One region of the Paraburkholderia sp. RL17-380-BIE-A genome, then DNA from elsewhere that is predicted to be linked to it. Evidence: riboswitches for the same ligand, from Rfam matches in the RefSeq annotation. Region 1 holds a riboswitch; the other holds the start of a gene.

Region 1 (9,682 bases):
GGCCATGTTCGAGCGTGTCGACCTTGAAGCCGCGCCCTTGCAGATATCCGCTGACGAGTTCACGTATCACGGGATCGTCGTCGACGACCAGAATGGATGGGTTCATTCAGGTCATCTTAGAGAACCGCGCGTGCGCAGCAAAGCGCGTCACGCTTTCGAATCCTTTCCCCTGTAAGAGAAAGCAAGCGATCTGTGCGCCTAGTTCGCCTGGGAAGTCTGAATGGTCTGTGGCGGCTGGCGAGAGAAGTCGGTTCGATCGACGACCATTCGCTCGATCAGGCCATTGAGCTTGGTCGATGCCGAAGAGAAGCGGTCGGTGTTCAGGCCCCCGGTCTGATAGCGGGCGGTGACGAGAATACGGCCGTTCTGAATCAGCGTCAGGTCGATGATCGACAGATACTGGATCGTTTCGTCGCTGAACGAACGGCGGCCGTAATCGATCGCGGCGTTGTAGACGAGCCGCGCCTCGCAACCGGCGGGCGACGTGCCCGGATTGTAGACTTCCGAACGAATGCCTCGCCGGTCGAGCGCGAGTTGCAGCGCCGGCACGAAATCGCCGACCGACACGTTCTGATTCACTTCGATGCAGACGTTGCGCAAGTCAGCCGGCCGGCCGTTGACGAAGGTCGGCGATGAATAGTTCGCCGCGATCGCGTAGCCCGCCTGAATCACCGAACCGGTGGCGTCGGCGGCCTGAATCAGCGTCCACGCGCAGCCGTTCAGGCCGACCGCCAGCGTGGCGGAGACGGCGAGCCACGCGCAGGGACGCTTCAACATGCGCCACGCAGCCCGCGGGGCTCGCGTGAATGCGTGGGCGGGCATGCTCGGCATGAAGGTCATGAGGCGGCGCCAGGTGACGGTCGGTGAATTCCGTAAATCACAGTGGACAACGGCGATCAGGCTCACGTTCAGCGCGTGACGCGCAGGCGCAATTCGTTTTGCCCTTGCACGCTTGCCGTGACGCTGACGCGCCGCGCGGGGGTGGTCACGATGAAATGCTGGCGCGTTGGCGTATTGATGTCGTGCACGACGTTCGGGAAGCAGGCAGCGATGTCGGCGCCGAATTCTTCCAGCGGATCGGAGACGACGCCGTCCGCTTGCCAGTGCGCGCGCCAGTGGCAGTCGTAGGCATGCGAGTTGGCGCGGCAGTCGTCGGCGCTTTCTGTGCCCGGCAGTTGTGCGGCGGCTTGGGTCTGCAACTGCCGGAAATCAGCGGCGTCGACGATGTGCTTGAGCGCGGGGCAAACGTCGGCGGGCTCGTTAGCCGGGTTAGCCTGGTTCGCTTGTGCCGCATAAGCGGCGCTCGTGACGAGCAGCGCGCCAAGAGCAAGCGCGAGACGCGGGGTCAAAGGATGGGAGCGGCGATCGAATGACATGTCGGGAATCCAGTAGCGGTGAATGACGTGGGGCAGGACGTGGTACGGCCCGCACGACTATCGTCGCCGCCGGAGGGCATTTTCAAAGCGCGGAACAGCTTGCCCGCTTCGCAAATGCTTTCGAACTCTTCTCGCGTGTTTCGGAATGTTGCGCCGCGTTGCGTTGCGTTGCTTTGCGCGGCGTGGCGTGCGGTGCGTCGCTCAGCCGAGAGTCAGGCCGCCGTCGACGTGGATTACCTGGCCGGTGATGTGGCGCGCTTCGTCGGAGAGCAGGAATGCGATCAGCGCGGCGATATCCGTGGGCTCGGCGACATGGCCGAGCGGCGTCGCTTCGGCGGCGCGAGTCCACACCGATGCATTATCGGCACTCGGTCCGCGATCTTTACGGGTAAAGCCGGGTGCCACGCAATTGACTGTCACGCCGTGCGGCGCGAGTTCCGCAGCCGCGGTTTTCGCCAGCGATTCGAGCGCCGCTTTCGCGGCGGCCGTTGCGGCAAACGGCGCGTCCGCGCGGTAGCGATGCGCGACGAACGAGCTGAGCGCGACCACGCGGCCGCGCTTCGACGTCTCCAGTGCGGGTGTCGCACGTTTGACGAGTGCCGCGAACGCGGCCGGCATGGCCGCGAAGGCTGCGCTCAACGCGTCGGCATCGAGCGCATTCAGCGTTTGGCGCTGCGCGTGTCCGGCGTTGGCGACCAGTTGATCGAGCGCGCCGAAGTTCGCCAGCGTTTGATGGATCACGTGTTCCGCGGCGCCGCGTTCGGCTAGATCGCCGAACACCGTCGCGCAGCGTGCGCCGTTCGCGCTGCAATCGGCGGCGACTTGCGCGAGTCGTTGGCGCGCTTCGTGATCGGCGCCGCGTGCGTGCAGCATCAGGGCCGAGCGCGGCGCGGCGATGCGTCGGGCCAGTGCGGCGCCAATGCCGGAGCCGGCGCCGGTGATCAGCGCGACACGCTCGAATCCGGCGCTGCCCGCGTCGTTCAGGTCGGCGATGGCGCTTATGTCGCTCATGCGGCGATCGCTTCGTCCGAGCGCTCGACGTCGAGCGTCTCGTCGTGGAACGCAGCGAGCGACTCGCGATGCGCGACACTGACAATCGCCGCCTTCGGCAGCCGTTCCGTGAACAGGCGATACAGGCGCGCCTCGTTGTCCGCGTCGAGCGCGCTGGTCGCTTCGTCGAGGAACAGATAGTCCGGCTTGTGCAGCAACACGCGCGCGGCGGCGAGGCGCTGTTGCTCGCCCGGCGAGAGAATGCGGGTCCAGTGCCCCGATTCCTGCAGACGGTCCGCGTATTCCGACAGATGGCAGACGACGAGCGCTTCGCGGCATTCGTCGTCGGTGTAGGTGTCCACGGAGGATGGGTAGGCGAGCGCCGCCTTGAGGGTGCCGATCGGCATGTAGCTGACCTGCGGGATGAACATGATGCGCGCGTTGACCGGTGCGTCGATCGAGCCGTCGCCGAACGGCCACAGGCCGGCGAGGGCGCGCATCAGCGTGCTCTTGCCCGAACCCGACGGGCCGCGCACCAGCCAGCGCGAGCCCGGCCGGATCGCCACATCGCGAATGCGCGACAGCGGGTTGCCGTTAGGCAGGGCGAGTTTGAGGCCCTCGGTGGAGAGCTGGTCTTCGTCGACGAAATGCAGATTGATGCCGCCGTGCGCGGTTGCCGGCGAGACCGATTCCTTCAGCCGCGGTGCGTGCACGACGCGCTTGAATTCACGCAACCGGTTCACGGTGGCGCGCCATTCGACCAAGGTGCCGTAACTGTTGATGAACCACGAGAACGAGTCGCTGACGGTGCCGAATGCGCTGGAAATCTGCATCAGCACACCGAACGTGAAGGCGCCGGCGAAGTAGCGGGGCGCGGCGACCACCAGCGGAAAGATGATCGCGATCTGGCCGTAGAAGCTCAGCACGAACGTGAGGCGCTTGGTGTACTTCATCACCTGCCACCAGTTGTCGCGGATGCGGCCGAACAGCGAGTGTGCGTTCTTCTTCTCGGTTTCCATACCGTTGTAGAAGGCGATCTGCTCGGCGTTTTCACGCAGACGGATCAGGCCGAAACGGAAATCCGCCTCGACTTTCTGCGCCTGGTAGTTGATCGGCACGAGCGGATGGCCGACCTTCTGGATGATCAGCGAACCGACCACGGCGTAGAGTGCCGCCGCCCACACCATATAGCCGGGGATCTCGATCGGCATGCCGCCGAGCGAAATGGTCAGCGCGCCGGCAAGCGACCACAGGATCGTGATGAACGACACCAGCGTGACGACCGTGGAGAGCAGGTCGAGCGTGAGTGAAAGGGTGCTGGTGGCGAACGATTGCAGGTCGTCGCTGATCCGCTGGTCGGGGTTGTCGGCGAGGCGGTCGCGCTCGATCCGGTAGAACGCGCTGTCATTCAACCACTCGTTCAGGTAGCGCGTGGTCAGCCACTGGCGCCAGCGAAAGCCGAGCATCTGGCGCAGGTAACGGCCGTACACCGCGAGGATGATGAAGCCGAACGCGAGCCCCGAGAACACCATCAGCAGGTGCGGGAAGTCATGCACGTTCTTGGTTTGCAGCGCGTTGTAGAAGTCGGCGCTCCAGCGATTCAGGCGCACGTTGATCCACACCACGAGCAGATTCATCACGATGATCGCGATGAGCAGGCCCCATGCCGTTTTTCGTTCTTCGGAAACCCAGTAGGGTTTGATCAGGCTCCAGGCGGAGACTTTTTCGTCGGGCGGCAGCGCGGGGCTGGCAGTGGTATTCGGTGTCATGAGCATCCTGAAGTAGTGCTGGCCCATTAGGGGCTGACCCATGTGGGGCTGACCCATCGGGGCAGGTCCGTCTGCGGGCTGCCCTGCGGCGGGTTTGCGGTACAGGCCCGGGCGTCGTGCTCGACGAACGCACGCGCGGGTGAGCGTCCGATTCTGGCGCGAAGCCCTTAAGCGAAAATTAAGTTGCGCCGCGAGGCCTCGCCCCGATACCGCGCGAACGCGGCGTGGCCGTCTGGTGCGCCGGCCGCGCCGCGTTCGTGCGGCATCTGTGCTGGCATTGTGCCAGAGCACCGCCCCAGGCCGTATTGATTAAGCGAAAGATGGTGCCGGATCAAACCGCGTGCGGCGCGGCGGGGCGCTGGTTTGCGGGGGGCGCGTCTTTTATGGTCTAATGGACTTCGACGAAACAGGGGTGCTTCGCGCCACAGGCGGCATGGTTTTCATGCTGCGGCGGCGAGGCTGAGAGAGACCCTTTGCACCCGATCCGGGTAATACCGGCGCGGGAAGTTTCCGGAAGCAGCCAGTCTTCCATTCCCCGCCGGGCGGCGTTAGTCATTGGAACGCGCATTGCCCGGCCGGCCTCACCCGCCGGTTTCGTCCTGGGTACGTGCGTTTTGTTGGCCGTACGGAAAGGACTCGATGACCGCCTATTCTTCAGATATGTGTTTTGCTCTTCGGCACGCCGCTGGTGCGCCGTGCCGCTTTGCCTTTGCTTGCCATCCTGAATGGGAGTGCGCACGATGACGCGTTCTGCGCAACCCGATTTCGCCGTTCTCGGCGGTGGCCTGTGCGGGCGGCTGGTCGCGTGGCGTCTCGCCGGTGAGGGGCATCGCGTGGCGCTGTATGAGCGAGGCGATGCCGCCGGTTCGCAAGCCGCCGCGTGGGTCGCCGCGGCCATGCTTGCGCCGCTCGCGGAAGCCGCGAGTGCCGAGCTGCTCATCACGCGCCTTGGCGCGAGTTCGCTCGATACATGGCCGCAAGTGCTTGCCGAGTTGCCCGAGCCGGTGTTCTTTCAGCGCAATGGCACGCTGGTCGTCTGGCATCACGCCGACCGCACCGAAGCACCGCTGTTCGAGCGCCGCGTGCGCTCCAATGCGCCGGCTGAATTGCTGGACGGCGGTTTCGTCACGCTGTCGGGCGCGCAACTCGGCGCCGCCGAGCCCGCGTTGGCGGGCCGTTTCAATCAGGGCTGGCTGTTGCCACATGAAGGCCAGCTGGATAACCGTCAGGTGCTGAGCGCGCTGGCCGCGGGCCTCGCGCAACGTGGCGTCGAAACGCACTGGAATACGGCGGTCGACGATCACGCGCTGCCGCCCGCCCGCGTCACGATCGACTGCCGCGGCCTCGGCGCGAAGCCCGTGCTGCCCACGCTGCGGGGCATTCGCGGCGAAGTCGCGCGCGTGCATGCGCCCGGTATCAAGCTGACGCGGCCGGTGCGGCTGCTGCATCCGCGCTATCCGCTCTATATCGCGCCGAAGCAGGACGATCTCTACGTGATCGGCGCCACCGAAGTGGAAGGCGAGGACATGTCGCCGGTCAGCGTGCGCTCGGCGCTCGAACTGCTGAGCGCGGCGTTTTCCGTGCATCCCGGCTTCGGCGAGGCACGCATCCTCGAACTGAATTCGCAGTGCCGCCCAACTTTGCCGGACCACCGTCCGGCCTTGCTGTGGGATGGCGCGCAGACGCTGCGCGTGAACGGCCTGTACCGGCACGGCTACATGATCGTGCCCGAAGTCGCCGACGAAGCCGTGCGCTTCGCCGCGGCGCTGCTCGACGGCCGCATCGGCGACGCCGATGCTTTCGCCGACTGGCAGCGCGATGCGCGCTGGAGCGAGCTCTTTCAACTGGACGCCGCGCGGGAGCCGGCATGAGCGTTGCGCAAGTGGTCCACACCCAAACGAGCGCCGCATACCATGCCGCTTTCGCCATCGATTGAACCGTATTCGAACACCATGGACATTCATATCAATCAGAAGCCGTTGTCGCTACCCGAAGGCGCGACTGTCGCCGACGCGCTCGCCGCGTACGGCGCACGTCCGCCGTTCGCGGTCGCGCTGAACGGCGATTTCGTGGCGCGCACCCAGCATGCGGCGCGCGCGCTGCAGGCGGGCGACAAGCTCGATGTCGTGCAACCCGTGGCCGGCGGCTGAGCGCCTCGCCGGGATGCCCGATTGCAGGAAACCAAGGATTATGCAAATGACCTCCTCCCAAACTGCCGACGCGCTCACGCTCTACGGCCAGACCTTCGCGAGCCGTGTGCTGCTCGGCACCTCGCGCTATCCGTCGCTGCAATCGCTGTCCGATTCCATCGACGCGGCGCTCCCCGGCATGGTGACCGTCGCGCTGCGCCGGCAAATGAACGAAGGCGGCGCGGAAGCGGGCTTCTTCGACCTCCTCAAGCGCCACGGCGTACCGCTGCTGCCGAACACGGCCGGTTGCCTGACCGTCGGCGAGGCGGTGACGACCGCGCATATGGCGCGCGAAATCTTCGAAACCGAGTGGATCAAGCTCGAACTGATCGGCGACGACTACACGTTGCAGCCCGACCCGGTCGGCCTGATCGAAGCGGCCGCGCAACTGGTCAAGGACGGCTTCAAGGTGCTGCCGTACTGCACGGAAGATCTCGTGATCGGCCGCCGTCTGCTGGACGCCGGTTGTGAAGCGCTGATGCCGTGGGGCGCGCCGATCGGCACCGGCAAGGGCGTGATCAATCCGTACGGCCTGCGCGTGTTGCGCGAGCGGCTGCCGGACGTGCCGCTGATCGTCGACGCCGGACTCGGCGTGCCGTCGCATGCGGCGCAGGTCATGGAATGGGGCTTCGACGGCGTGCTGCTGAACACCGCCGTCTCACAGGCCACGCACCCCGACGCAATGGCGCGCGCCTTCGCGCTCGGCGTCGAAGCGGGCCGCCAGGCTTTTCTGGCGGGGCCGATGGCCGCGCGCGAAAGCGCGCACGCGAGCACGCCGGTGGTCGGCATGCCGTTCTGGCATCAAGACGGGAGCGCCGCATGACGCAGAGTTTGACATTGAAGGATCGCGACCTCTTCTGGCCGCCCGCCGACGAACTCACCGAAGCCGCCGAGCGCATCCGCGCCCGGCTGGGCGACTGGCCGCCGACGCATGCGCAGTGGCGCATCTGTCTGACCGCGCCGGAGGAACTGAACGGCGGCGACCTGATTTTGATTGCCGACGCGCAGCAGCACGGCGAACAGATGGCGCGCTGGCTGGTGCACGGCGCCGGCGTGATCGAAGCCGCCGAGGAAAAGGCCACGCTGCATCTGGGCGGTGAAAAATACCGCCTGGAAGGCCATCTGGCGGAAGACTGGATTCCCGCGCTGGCGGCTTTCCTCGACTGCGGTTTCGATCCGCATGACGCGCTGGTCCTGGCGCTGGCCTGGCGCGACGGCGACGAAACTCGTGCCGACGACGCTTTTCCCGCCGATATCAACCACTTCCCGCGTCTTGCCGGCTTGCCCGAGGCGCCGCCGCAGGCTTTTGCACGCTGTCCCGAGCGGCTCGGCCTGTATCCGGTGCTGCCGACCGCTGAATGGGTCGAACGGGTGGTGGGCTTTGGCGTGAAGACAGTGCAACTGCGCCGCAAATCCGCCGAACCCGCCGACGAACTGAAGCGCGAAATTGCTCGCTGCGTGGCCGTTGGCCGCCAGTACGACGCTCAGGTCTTCATCAACGACCACTGGCAGGCCGCGCTCGAAGCCGGCGCGTACGGCGTCCACCTCGGTCAGGAAGACGTGCATACGGCTGACCTCGCCGCGCTCGCGGCGGGAGGCGTGCGTCTCGGCCTGTCGACCCACGGTTTCTACGAAATTCTGAAAGCGCTGCATTTCCGGCCGAGCTACATTGCACTGGGCGCGGTGTTTCCGACCACCACCAAGGTCATGCCGACCGAGCCGCAGGGCCTGCGGCGTTTGGCCCGCTACGTGCGACTGCTCGACGGCGTCGTGCCGCTGGTGGCGATCGGCGGCATCGACCTGCAGGTGCTGCCCGACGTGCTGGCGACAGGCGTCGGCTGCGCGGCCGTGGTGCGCGCGGTAACGGAAGCGGCCGATCCGGCGGCGGCCGTTTCTGCACTGCAACAAGCGTTTACGCAATAATCGTGAGAATTGGTTAAGGGTCGGGGCAGCGTCACGGCAACTTTTGCACGGTGGCCCTATAATTCGCCTTCCGTGTAAAAGGACTGTCAGTTTCGTGTCTTCTTCCCCCGAGACCTTACTCGAGTTGCGCGACGTCGACTTCGGTTACGGCGACCGGCTCGTCCTGTCGAACCTGAATCTGCGCTTCAAGCGCGGCCAGGTGGTCGCGGTCATGGGCGGTTCGGGCTGCGGCAAGACCACGGTGCTGCGCCTGATCGGCGGCCTCGTGCGCGCGCAGCGCGGCGAGATCCTGTTCCACGGCCAGGACGTCGGCCGGCAAACGCGCGACGGCCTCTACGCGCTGCGGCGCAAGATGGGCATGCTGTTCCAGTTCGGCGCCCTGTTCACCGACATGTCCGTGTTCGACAACGTCGCCTTCGCGCTGCGTGAGCACACCGACCTTCCCGAAGAACTGATCCGCGATCTGGTGCTGATGAAGCTCAACGCGGTCGGCTTGCGCGGCGCGCGCGACCTGCTGCCGTCGGAGATCTCGGGCGGCATGGCGCGGCGTGTGGCACTGGCGCGCGCCATCGCGCTCGATCCCGAACTGATGATGTACGACGAGCCGTTCGCCGGTCTCGATCCGATCTCGCTCGGCATCACCGCGAACCTGATCCGTGCGCTGAATCAGGCGCTCGGTGCCACGTCGATCCTCGTCACGCACGACGTGCCGGAATCGTTCGCGATCGCCGATTACGTCTACTTTCTCGCCAATGGCGGGGTTCACGCCGAAGGCACGCCCGCTGAACTGCGGGAGTCGACCGATCCCACCGTGCGCCAGTTCATCGACGGCGCGCCGGACGGTCCCTTCAAGTTTCACTATCCCAGCAAGACGCCGCTCGCGGCGGACTTCGGTATCGGCGGAGGTCAGCCATGATCAGTATGATCGGCCGCTCGGTGCTCGACGGGCTGGGCACGGCCGGCTATGCCACGCGTTTCTTCTTCCGGCTGCTGCTCGAATTCTTCCCGTTGTTGCGCCGTCCACGTCTTGTCACGAAGCAGATCCACTTCGTGGGTAATTATTCGCTGGTGATCATTGCCGTGTCGGGCCTGTTCGTCGGCTTCGTGCTCGGTCTTCAGGGCTATTACACGTTGAACCGGTACGGCTCCGAGGAGGCGCTCGGGTTGCTGGTCGCGCTGTCGCTCGTGCGTGAACTCGGCCCGGTGGTCACGGCGCTGCTGTTCGCGGGGCGCGCCGGCACGTCGCTCACAGCTGAAATCGGCTTGATGAAAGCAGGCGAGCAGCTGACCGCGATGGAAATGATGGCCGTGGACCCGGTCAAGGTCGTGATCGCGCCGCGCCTGTGGGCGGGCATCATTTCAATGCCGATCCTCGCCGCGATCTTCAGCGCGGTCGGCGTGCTCGGTGGCTATGTGGTGGGCGTTCTGCTGATCG
Region 2 (9,682 bases), on a different contig from region 1:
GCGAGCATGCCGCTCGACAAACCGACCAGCATGGTGCCCACCAGCCCGGCATTACGGATTTCGGCGGCGCCCGGCCAGACCGGATTGCGGCGCGCCGCAAAAATAAAGAGGCCTACACCGGCGAACAGATTGCGCAGCCCCGAGAGAAGCAATGGAGGAAACGAACCCAGCGCGACGTGCACGGCAAGATAGGTCGAGCCCCACACGACATAGACGACGGCGAGCGCGAGCGCGAGCTGGCCATTGCGGGACTGCGGCAAACGGAGCGAAAAACCACGCGGAAAACGGCTTGGGAGTTGCAGCGACATGCGTTCAACCCGCCCATGCCGCTCGAGGTGCGGCGCCCCCGCTGGAGCCCCTGAGGCGGGATGGCGGACACCGCATCGGCGATACGGTCTGACGGGCGAGGCTGGCGGACATGTTGGTGGAGCGGAAGGACGATAGATGGCCAATGAGCCACAACGCCGCGGCGGCCGAAGAAATCGGGCCACGGCGAACACGCGCCAAATGGTGGGCGCGCACGGCATTATGCAGTAAGCGCCCACCGCATCGCCTGAAAGAATCGTAACTTTTTGGCGTACTTGCAACAAAAACGCCGTGGGCGTTTCCCTCCGTATTTGCCACCTCGACGCCGCAAAAGGCGCTAAATGCACAAGGCAGAGCGATCTGTGTTTCGGTATGAGCCGCCGTGCGTTGCTGAGGATGCTTGAGTGGTCGATCCTCCCGCCGCCTGGTTGAGTGCATGCTCAAGCGAGGTCGGCGATGATTCGGCCTCCGTAACTTTCGGGCAGGCGGCGGACGGGCTTGAATACGGCCCGCGCGCTTTGCCAGCGGCTGTCGGCCCGCGGCGCACGGCGAACGACGGTCGTTGGCGGCGAGCCGAGAGACACGTCACGCCCTTGTGCTACAGTCGGTGAATAGTAGCCCCGTGCTAACATTCAGCTTTCGATCGCGCGCCGTGCAAACGTATCGTGGCGCCCGCTTCCCCCTCTTTCGCTACCCACCGGCCACCTCGATGCGCTTTCCGACTTCCCGTGCCCACTTCCGCTTGCGCCCTCGCCGCGCAACCGGCTGCGCGCGCGCGGAATTCATGCCGCGTCGCGCCGGCGAGCCGTCCCGAACGCTCCCGCTCCACGCCGCCCGGCGCCCGATTTAACGCTGCTCGCTCCATTGCCTGAGCCGCGTTGTCGGGCTCCGGGCCGATCTCATCCGCACGCTGTTCCCCTACATGCAGATCGAATTGGAGTACCCATCGTGAAAAAGACGAAAACCTGTTACCTCACCGAACTCGACGTCACCCGTCTCGAGAAGCACGCAGCCGCGCCCGGCGCCGACGCGCGTTTGCAAGACATGCTCGACGACGTCCTGGAGCGCGCCGTGATCGTCGACTCGCACGAGATTCCGGCCAATATCGTTACGATGAATTCGCAAGCCACGCTGGTCGACGAAACCAGCGGCGAGCACATGACCTGGACCGTGGTCTATCCGCCGAACGCGGACTTCGCGCATGGCCGCCTGAACGTGTTCTCCCCCGCCGGCCTCGCCTTGCTCGGCGCCAAACGCGGCGAGCGCATCCGCTTCACGCCGCCGAGCGGCACGGAGAAAGTGCTGAAGCTCGAAAAGATCCTCTTTCAGCCCGAAGCCGCCGACAATTTCACGCTGTAAGCCAGCGCAATGGCGTAGCAACGCGTGTTGCGCCGCTTCATGACAGCCCCCTGAATACGGCAATGCCGCGTGGCTTGCCGCTGCGATATCCGCCATCCGATGTTCGAAGACGGGTTGCCAAGCAGCGGGCGGCCGGTGTATCGTGTGCGCTGCTAACGCGGGGGTCCTGCGTTGCACGGAGGTTGGAGGTCCGTGCTGCGCGGGTGAGAAATACCCTTTGAACCTGATCTGGATAATGCCAGCGCAGGGAAGCGTGCGGAATTCGCACTCCAGCTCCAAGGCCTCATCTCTCGCGATTTCCGACAACTTCCGTCTCGTCTCCTGCTTAGCCGCCCCACATAGCTTTGCTCAGGAGATACTGCATGAACGCCAACCCGAAGTTCCTTTCCGCCGACGCTCACGTCGATGAAGCCGCCGTCGCGCCGCTGCCGAATTCCCGCAAGGTCTACGTGACCGGCTCGCGTGCCGATATCCGCGTGCCGATGCGCGAAATCTCGCAGGCCGACACGCCCGACAGTTTCGGCGGCGAAAAGAATCCGCCGGTCTATGTCTACGACACGTCGGGCCCGTACTCGGACCCGGAAGCCAAAATCGATATCCGCGTCGGTCTGCCGGCACTGCGTCAGGCATGGATCGAAGAGCGCGGCGACACCGAAGCGCTGACGGGCCTGTCGAGCGACTTCAGCCGCGAGCGCGCCGCCGACACGGCGACCGCCGAATTGCGCTTCCAGGGCCTGCACCGCACGCCGCGCCGCGCGATCGCCGGCAAGAACGTCTCGCAAATGCACTACGCGAAAAAAGGCATCATCACGCCGGAAATGGAGTACATCGCGATTCGTGAGAACCAGCGCCGCGCCGAGTATCTGGAAAGCCTTAAGACGAGCGGCCCAAACGGCGAAAAGCTCGCCGCGATGATGGGCCGCCAGCATCCTGGGCAGGCGTTCGGCGCGAGCGCGTTCGGTCCGAATGGCCTCACCGAAATCACGCCGGAATTCGTGCGCGAAGAAGTGGCGCGCGGCCGCGCGATCATCCCGAACAACATCAATCACCCGGAAAGCGAGCCGATGATCATCGGCCGCAACTTCCTCGTGAAGGTGAATGCCAACATCGGCAACTCGGCGGTGACGTCCTCGATCGGCGAGGAAGTCGACAAGATGACGTGGGCGATCCGCTGGGGCGGCGACACGGTGATGGATCTGTCCACCGGCAAGCACATTCACGAAACGCGCGAGTGGATCATCCGCAATTCGCCGGTGCCGATCGGCACGGTGCCGATCTACCAGGCGCTGGAAAAGGTCAACGGCAAGGCCGAAGACCTGACGTGGGAAATCTTCCGCGACACGCTCATCGAGCAGGCTGAGCAGGGCGTCGACTACTTCACGATTCACGCGGGCGTGCGTCTGCAATACGTGCCGCTCACGGCCAAGCGCATGACCGGCATCGTCTCGCGCGGCGGCTCGATCATGGCCAAGTGGTGTCTCGCTCACCACAAGGAAAGCTTCCTGTACGAGCATTTCGAAGACATCTGCGAAATCATGAAGGCGTATGACGTGGCCTTCTCGCTCGGCGACGGCCTGCGTCCCGGCTCGATCTACGACGCCAACGACGAAGCGCAGCTCGGCGAATTGAAGACGCTCGGCGAACTCACGCAGATCGCGTGGAAGCACGACGTGCAGACCATGATCGAAGGCCCCGGCCATGTGCCGATGCAACTCATCAAGGAGAACATGGACCTGCAACTGGAATGGTGCGACGAAGCGCCGTTCTACACGCTCGGACCGCTGACCACCGACATCGCGCCGGGTTACGACCACATCACCTCGGGCATTGGCGCTGCGATGATCGGCTGGTTCGGCACGGCCATGCTCTGCTACGTGACGCCGAAGGAACACCTGGGCTTGCCGAACAAGGACGACGTCAAGACCGGCATCATCACCTACAAGCTCGCCGCGCATGCCGCCGATCTGGCGAAGGGCCACCCGGGCGCGCAGGTGCGTGACAACGCGCTCTCCAAGGCGCGCTTCGAATTCCGTTGGGAGGACCAGTTCAACCTCGGCCTCGATCCGGACAAGGCGCGCGAATTCCACGACGAAACGCTGCCGAAGGATTCGGCCAAGGTCGCGCATTTCTGCTCGATGTGCGGCCCGCACTTCTGCTCGATGAAAATCACGCAGGACGTCCGCGAGTTCGCCGCGCAACAGGGCGTCACCGACGACGAAGCGTTGAAGAAAGGCATGGAAGTGAAGTCGATCGAGTTCATGAAAAAAGGCGCTGAGATTTATCAGCGGCAGTAAGGTTTGCACGCGGGTCGCGTGTTTTCGCGGTGCAGTCCAAGCCGCCACTCGATCCGCCAATCTTTGCATTGCAGCACCGAAGCCCGCCACTGGCGGGCTTTTCCGTTTACGGCTTCCGGGCACGTCGCATGCTAAAGGCAGGGAAACATTTGATTACGAAACCGACAGTTCGTTGACAAGCGCAAACATCTGGATACGGGCTGCGGCGATAACATCAAATGCAAGGAAGGTGACGTTCCAACTACAACTACCGGAGTCAGCATCATGAAATCGATTCGTCAAATCGGCACGCTCGCGGCCATCGTGGCAGTCGTGGTGAGTCTTTCCGCGTGTGAAGGCATGAGCCGGCAAGGCCGCGATACGGCTATCGGCGCGGGCTTGGGCGGCGCCGCGGGCGCGGCGATCGGCGGCAATGCGCTGTCTACGATCGGTGGCGCAGCGGCGGGTGGCATTATCGGCAATCAGGTCGGGAAGTAAGCGGACGGCAGGTCGTAGCGCGATCCATCACATGACACGCACGAGGGGCGAGCGAAGCTCGACCCTCGGCGAGCTGGACACGTCGCTCATGAGCGCAACGCGCGCGACATGCGTTTTATGCTCGGGTTCATGCAGGTCGCGAATGGCGCTGCAATGAGGTGAAATAAGCCGTTACCGTTTTGCAATCCGGTCGGCGTCGCAGCAGCGTAAGCTGGGACCGTGACGCCCCCAATGGCGGCGTTCGATTCAACCAGGAGCGCGTCATGAAGTCCCGCTTCATCAATTCGGTGTGTGCGATCGGCCAGCGGTTGCCGCTGCGCTTTTCCCGTTCCTCCTTTCCTCGACTCTCATACACCGGCATGGCGCTTGGCGGCATGGCCTGCGCCCTTACGCTGTCCGGTTGCTATTACCCATACGGCTATTATCCGGCCGGCTATTACCCGTATTACGGCGCCGTGCCCGCAGCGGGTACGCAGCAGACTGTGCCGATGGGCCAGGACGCTTCATACGCAGCGCAGCAGCAACAGGCGCAAGCTCAGGGTGGTCAGCAGAGCCTGCCTCCCACCTACGCGGTTGCTGCCCCGCCCGTGTATGTGGCGCCCGCGCCTGCCTATCCGGTCTACTATCCGCCGCCGGTCTATCCGGCTTATTACGGCTATCCAGGCTGGTATGGTCCCTCGGTTTCGATCGGCTTCGGTTTTGGTGGCTACTGGGGTGGCCACGGTGGAGGCGGCGGGCACGGCCATGGCCACGGGCACTGACACGTGCCGGCGCGTTTCGACTCATTGATGGTCTTTGCCATGAACTGCACGACGGCCCCTGCAGCACGCGGCCCCGCCGCGCTTCGCGCATGCTGCCTCAGGCGAGCGCAACGCGGGTTCCCGGCCCTCGTCCGCTTCGCCCGCAGTTTCTTCTTGACGCCGCCCGACTGGGTTCTATGCTTGGGAAAGCCCCACACAGTACCTGTTTAAATAAGCGATCCGGCCCGGCCCGCACGTGCCGCCGACGCCCATCCGTCCTGCCAGAGCGACGCGTCCGATAAAAATAAGTGCCGCGTCGAGTTCGAACAACAACGAAGGAGACGCGATGTTCCATCAACTACTCACCCCTGTCGGCAATTCGCTATTGCCATCGTTTCTGGTCGCGGCCTTACCGATCATCGTCGTGCTGCTCCTGCTCGGCTGGGCGCGGCGGCCGGCATGGCAGGCGTCGCTCGCGGGCCTGATCGTCGGCTTGATCGTGGCGATCTTTGTCTGGCAGTTTCCGGTGGGACTGGCGGTCGATTCGGTCGTGGCCGGTGCCGTGTTCGCATGCTGGCCGGTCATGTGGATCGTGTTCGCGGCGATCCTGCTGTACAACATCTCGCAGCGCTCAGGGCGCTTCGCGGCCTTTCGCATGTGGATGATCGACAATCTGCCGAACGACCGGCGCGTGGTGCTGGTGGTGATCGGGTTTTCGTTCGGCGCGCTGCTCGAAGGGATTTCCGGTTTCGGCACGCCGGTCGCCATCACCAGTTCGTTGCTGATTCTGCTCGGCTTTCCCACGCTGGAAGCGCTCACCTTCACGCTGATCTTCAATACCGCACCGGTCGCCTTCGGCGCGCTAGGCGTGCCGATCACCGTGCTCGGCGCGGTCACGCACCTGCCGGCCGATTCGCTCGCCAAGATGGTCGGCCGCCAGTTGCCGTTCTTCGCCTTTCTGCTGCCCTTCTATGTGATCAGCGTCTATGCGGGCTTTCGCAACATGCTGAAAGTGTGGCCGGTGCTGCTGGTATCGGGCGCGAGCTTCGCGCTGACGCAGTTCGTCGCCTCGAACTACGTGAACTACAGCCTGACCGACGTGTTGTCGTCGATGGTCTCGCTCATTCTGACGATCGCCTTCCTGCGCGTCTGGCGGCCCGCGGTTGATCCGAAATTCGCGGTCAACATCGACCGTGTCGGCGAGGTGCGCGGCAAGATCGGCGGCGGCCAGGGCTGGTATCCGTGGATCATCGTGTCGGTCGTGGTGATCGTCTGGACGGTGGCGAAGATCTTCCTGATCGGCGACGTCAAGGTGCCGTGGCCGGGGCTCGACAAGGCCGTTTTCATCACGCTGTACAACACGCCGTACGGCGCGGTATGGGACTTCCAGCCGCTCGCGACCGGCACCGCGATTCTCGTTGCCGCGCTCATCACCACTTTCGTGGTCGGCCTGAGCGCGCGCGAGTTTGGCGCGGCCATCGCCGACACGTGGGTGCAGACGCGCATCGCCATCCTGACAGTAGCGACCATCGTCGGTCTCGCGTATCTGATGAACTACTCGGGGCTGACCTACACGCTCGGGCTGGGCGTCGCCTCGGTCGGACCGTTCTTTCCGCTGGTGTCGGCGTTCCTTGGCTGGGTCGCCGTGTTCCTGTCCGGCAGCGATACGTCGGGCAACGCCCTGTTCGGTAATCTGCAGGTGGTGGCGGCCAACCAGTTGAATCTCAACCCGATCCTGATGGCAGCGACGAATTCGTCGGGCGGCGTGATGGGCAAGATGATCTCGCCGCAAAACATCTCGACCGGCGTGGCCACCACCGAGCTTAAAGGCAAGGAAGGCGTGGTGTTCGCCAAGACGTTCAAGCATTCGATTCTGTTGACGGTGCTGCTCGGCGTGCTGGTCTGGCTGCAGCAGAATTTCCTGCAGTGGATGATTCCGCACTGAGGGGGTGGCGCTCGTTCCGGCGGGATTGCGTACCGAGGGCGTGGCGCTTGTACCGGCGAAATTCCGTGCCGAGAGTGTGGCGTGTGTACCGGCGGGATTCCGTACCGAGGGCGTGGCGCTCTCGTACCGGCGGGATTCCGTACCGAGGGCGTGGCGCTCTCGTACCGGCGAAATTCCGTACCGAGAGCGTGGCTCTCGTACCGGCGGGATTCCGTACCGAAGGCGTGGCGCTCGTACCGAGGGAATTCTGTACTGAGGGCGTTGCTTACGGTGGGCACGACGCGCTCGGAAGACTACGCACTGAGACAGGTTTCGCCAAGTCGCGCCGGGTCGCGTCTGGTCGGCTCAAGCAGCTGACCCGGCGCGCCCGACCCGCGCTTGCGCCGCATGCACACCACCCCGGCCAGCGAGCCATCGACCGCAAAATAATTCACGACGCTCAAGCAGACACCATATCCTGCCTCAGCCCCTCCCTTCCATCACACCGTCCTGATCGCAATTTTTCTCACATCAGCGTGAGAATTGCTCGTTTTGCGCACGCCGCCGCTACACTTACGATCACGACTATCAGACGCCTTTTATCTCCCGGATCTTGCCGTTTCATTCCAGCCTGAAACGTTTCGCACGATTGCGCTGCTACGATGCGCGGGCGTCTCGACTCAACCGCGCGAGGCGCCATCCAGATGAATGCCAAGAACCTGCTGCAACTGCTGATCCTCGCCGCCCTGTGGGGCGCGTCGTTCCTGTTTATCCGTGTCGGCGTCACCGACTTCGGCGTCGCACCGTTGATGGCGCTGCGCGTCGGCATCGGCGCGGCGTTTCTCGCCGTCGTGCTGATCGCGCGACGCCCGCTACGCCAATCCGCGACCATCCTGCGCACGCGCGCCTTCCCGCTGCTGGTGGTCGGCATCCTGAATTCGGCGGCGCCCTTCTGCCTGTTCGCCTACGCCGAGTTGACGCTGTCGGCGGGAGTCACCTCCGTGATCAATGCGAGCACGCCGCTCTGGGGCGCGCTGGTCGGCTTTCTCTGGCTGCGTGACCGGCTGAGCGCGCTGCGCACGCTCGGGTTGGTGATCGGCTTTCTCGGCGTATTGATGCTGGTGTGGGACCAGATCGCCGCGCCGAACGGTACGGCCGCGACCCCGCTCAGCACCGCGCTCGCGGCCGCCGCGGCACTCGGCGCCACGCTGCTGTACGGCGTCGCAGCCAACTACACGAAGCGCCACCTGACCGGCGTCGACGCGCTCACCGTCGCGACCGGCACCATGACCGGCGCCACGATCGTGCTGCTGCCGCTCGCCGTGATCTACTGGCCGGCGGCGCCGGTCTCGCTCCACGCGTGGGGTGCGGTGATCGCGCTCGGCGTCGCGTGTACGGGCGTGGCGTATATGTTGTTCTTCCATCTGATCGCGGTGGTCGGACCGGCGCGCGCGATTACGGTGACCTTCGTGATTCCGATCTTCGGCATTCTGTGGGGCGCGCTGTTTCTCGGCGAAAGCGTGTCGCCCGGCATGCTCGAAGGTTGCGGCGTGATCCTGGTCGGCACCGCGCTGGCCACGGGCGTTATCAAGCGTCTGCCGTGGATCGGAACGCGCCGCGCCGACACCTGACATCCGCTTCGTTGCGCGCGACGCTCCCCGGCGTCGCCGACCCACGCATTCTTCTCGCAGTCCCGCCATCCCGCCGCCGCGGCGACTCCCAAGCGCAAAAAAATAGCCCGCACTCCACAGGAGTGCGGGCGAAACCGTCGCCCTACGAGGATAGGCGACGGGGCCACCGAGGCCGCGCGTCATCGCGCAGGCCATCATCGGGCTAGGCATCGGTTCGTCGGCCGATGCTGGAATGGTCAGAATTCCTTGATTTATTCGTTCGCTGGACGACTCGCCGCAAACCCATGTGGGGCAAGCCAATCCGGTTTCACGCCCTGTTAAAAGCAGCTTGTGTGCCAGCTTGCCAAGCGACTGCAGCCAGTCACCGCAAACGGTTGATTCTTATTGAATTTATTCGCGACGGAGAGTCGACAGGGCGCGGCGGAAAGAAGGTTTGGAAAGTTACGTCACCGGCGTAACGTCACGTTACATGCGGCCGCACGAGGTGCCACCGCATCATCCCCGCCGCAGGCGGCGGGACGCGATTCAGGGCGGTTCAAAGGATCCGCCACTTCGAACGCCGCGCTGCCGTCTGGCGGACTCGCGGGCCGGTTGGCCGCTGCGACTCCCTCGGGCCCAAGGCTGCGCCGCACACGAGCGCCAGGACGAGCAAGCTCGCCGCCCACATCCAGTAAGGCATCACGTCGAACATGGCCAACTCCCATTGAATTCCGGTTCGTACCGGTATCCTGGAAGCAAAGCAAAACACATGCGCGCGTTGGGCGATCGCTGTCGAGCCGCGGGTTGCGCGCGGGTTGCGTAATATCCGGCCGTAAAAAAACCCGCCCGGGTCGACCCCGGGCGGGTTTCATACAGCGTTCCAACTTGCCGAGTCTTAGTGCAACTGGTCGGCCATCAAACTCATGATCTGCTTGGCTTGCGGGCTTTCATCGATCGAGCCCTTGTCGTCGA

Evidence for each region. Region 1 has a riboswitch for thiamine pyrophosphate ahead of P0D68_RS28510 (FAD-dependent oxidoreductase). Riboswitches for the same ligand answer to the same signal wherever they lie in the genome.
Region 2: linked by a shared signal. The riboswitch ahead of thiC (phosphomethylpyrimidine synthase ThiC) and the one ahead of P0D68_RS28510 (FAD-dependent oxidoreductase) in region 1 are both predicted to bind thiamine pyrophosphate.

Annotation. Positions count from the first base shown of each region.
Region 1 covers NZ_JARESQ010000020.1:77,664-87,345, forward strand. Annotated here, with positions in the region: gene P0D68_RS28485 (response regulator) at 1-106, opposite strand, end outside; gene P0D68_RS28490 (hypothetical protein) at 199-777, opposite strand; gene P0D68_RS28495 (hypothetical protein) at 909-1,376, opposite strand; gene P0D68_RS28500 (SDR family NAD(P)-dependent oxidoreductase) at 1,578-2,387, opposite strand; gene P0D68_RS28505 (ABC transporter ATP-binding protein/permease) at 2,384-4,135, opposite strand; TPP riboswitch at 4,534-4,658, shown strand; gene P0D68_RS28510 (FAD-dependent oxidoreductase) at 4,876-6,006, shown strand; gene thiS (sulfur carrier protein ThiS) at 6,088-6,285, shown strand; gene P0D68_RS28520 (thiazole synthase) at 6,332-7,147, shown strand; gene thiE (thiamine phosphate synthase) at 7,144-8,247, shown strand; gene P0D68_RS28530 (ABC transporter ATP-binding protein) at 8,342-9,163, shown strand; gene mlaE (lipid asymmetry maintenance ABC transporter permease subunit MlaE) at 9,160-9,682, shown strand, end outside.
Region 2 covers NZ_JARESQ010000022.1:69,206-78,887, forward strand. Annotated here, with positions in the region: gene P0D68_RS29980 (EamA family transporter) at 1-308, opposite strand, end outside; gene P0D68_RS29985 (GreA/GreB family elongation factor) at 1,255-1,665, shown strand; TPP riboswitch at 1,815-1,933, shown strand; gene thiC (phosphomethylpyrimidine synthase ThiC) at 2,028-3,959, shown strand; gene P0D68_RS29995 (YMGG-like glycine zipper-containing protein) at 4,224-4,436, shown strand; gene P0D68_RS30000 (hypothetical protein) at 4,700-5,197, shown strand; gene P0D68_RS30005 (L-lactate permease) at 5,523-7,121, shown strand; gene P0D68_RS30010 (DMT family transporter) at 7,805-8,731, shown strand; gene bamC (NlpB/DapX family lipoprotein) at 9,606-9,682, opposite strand, start outside.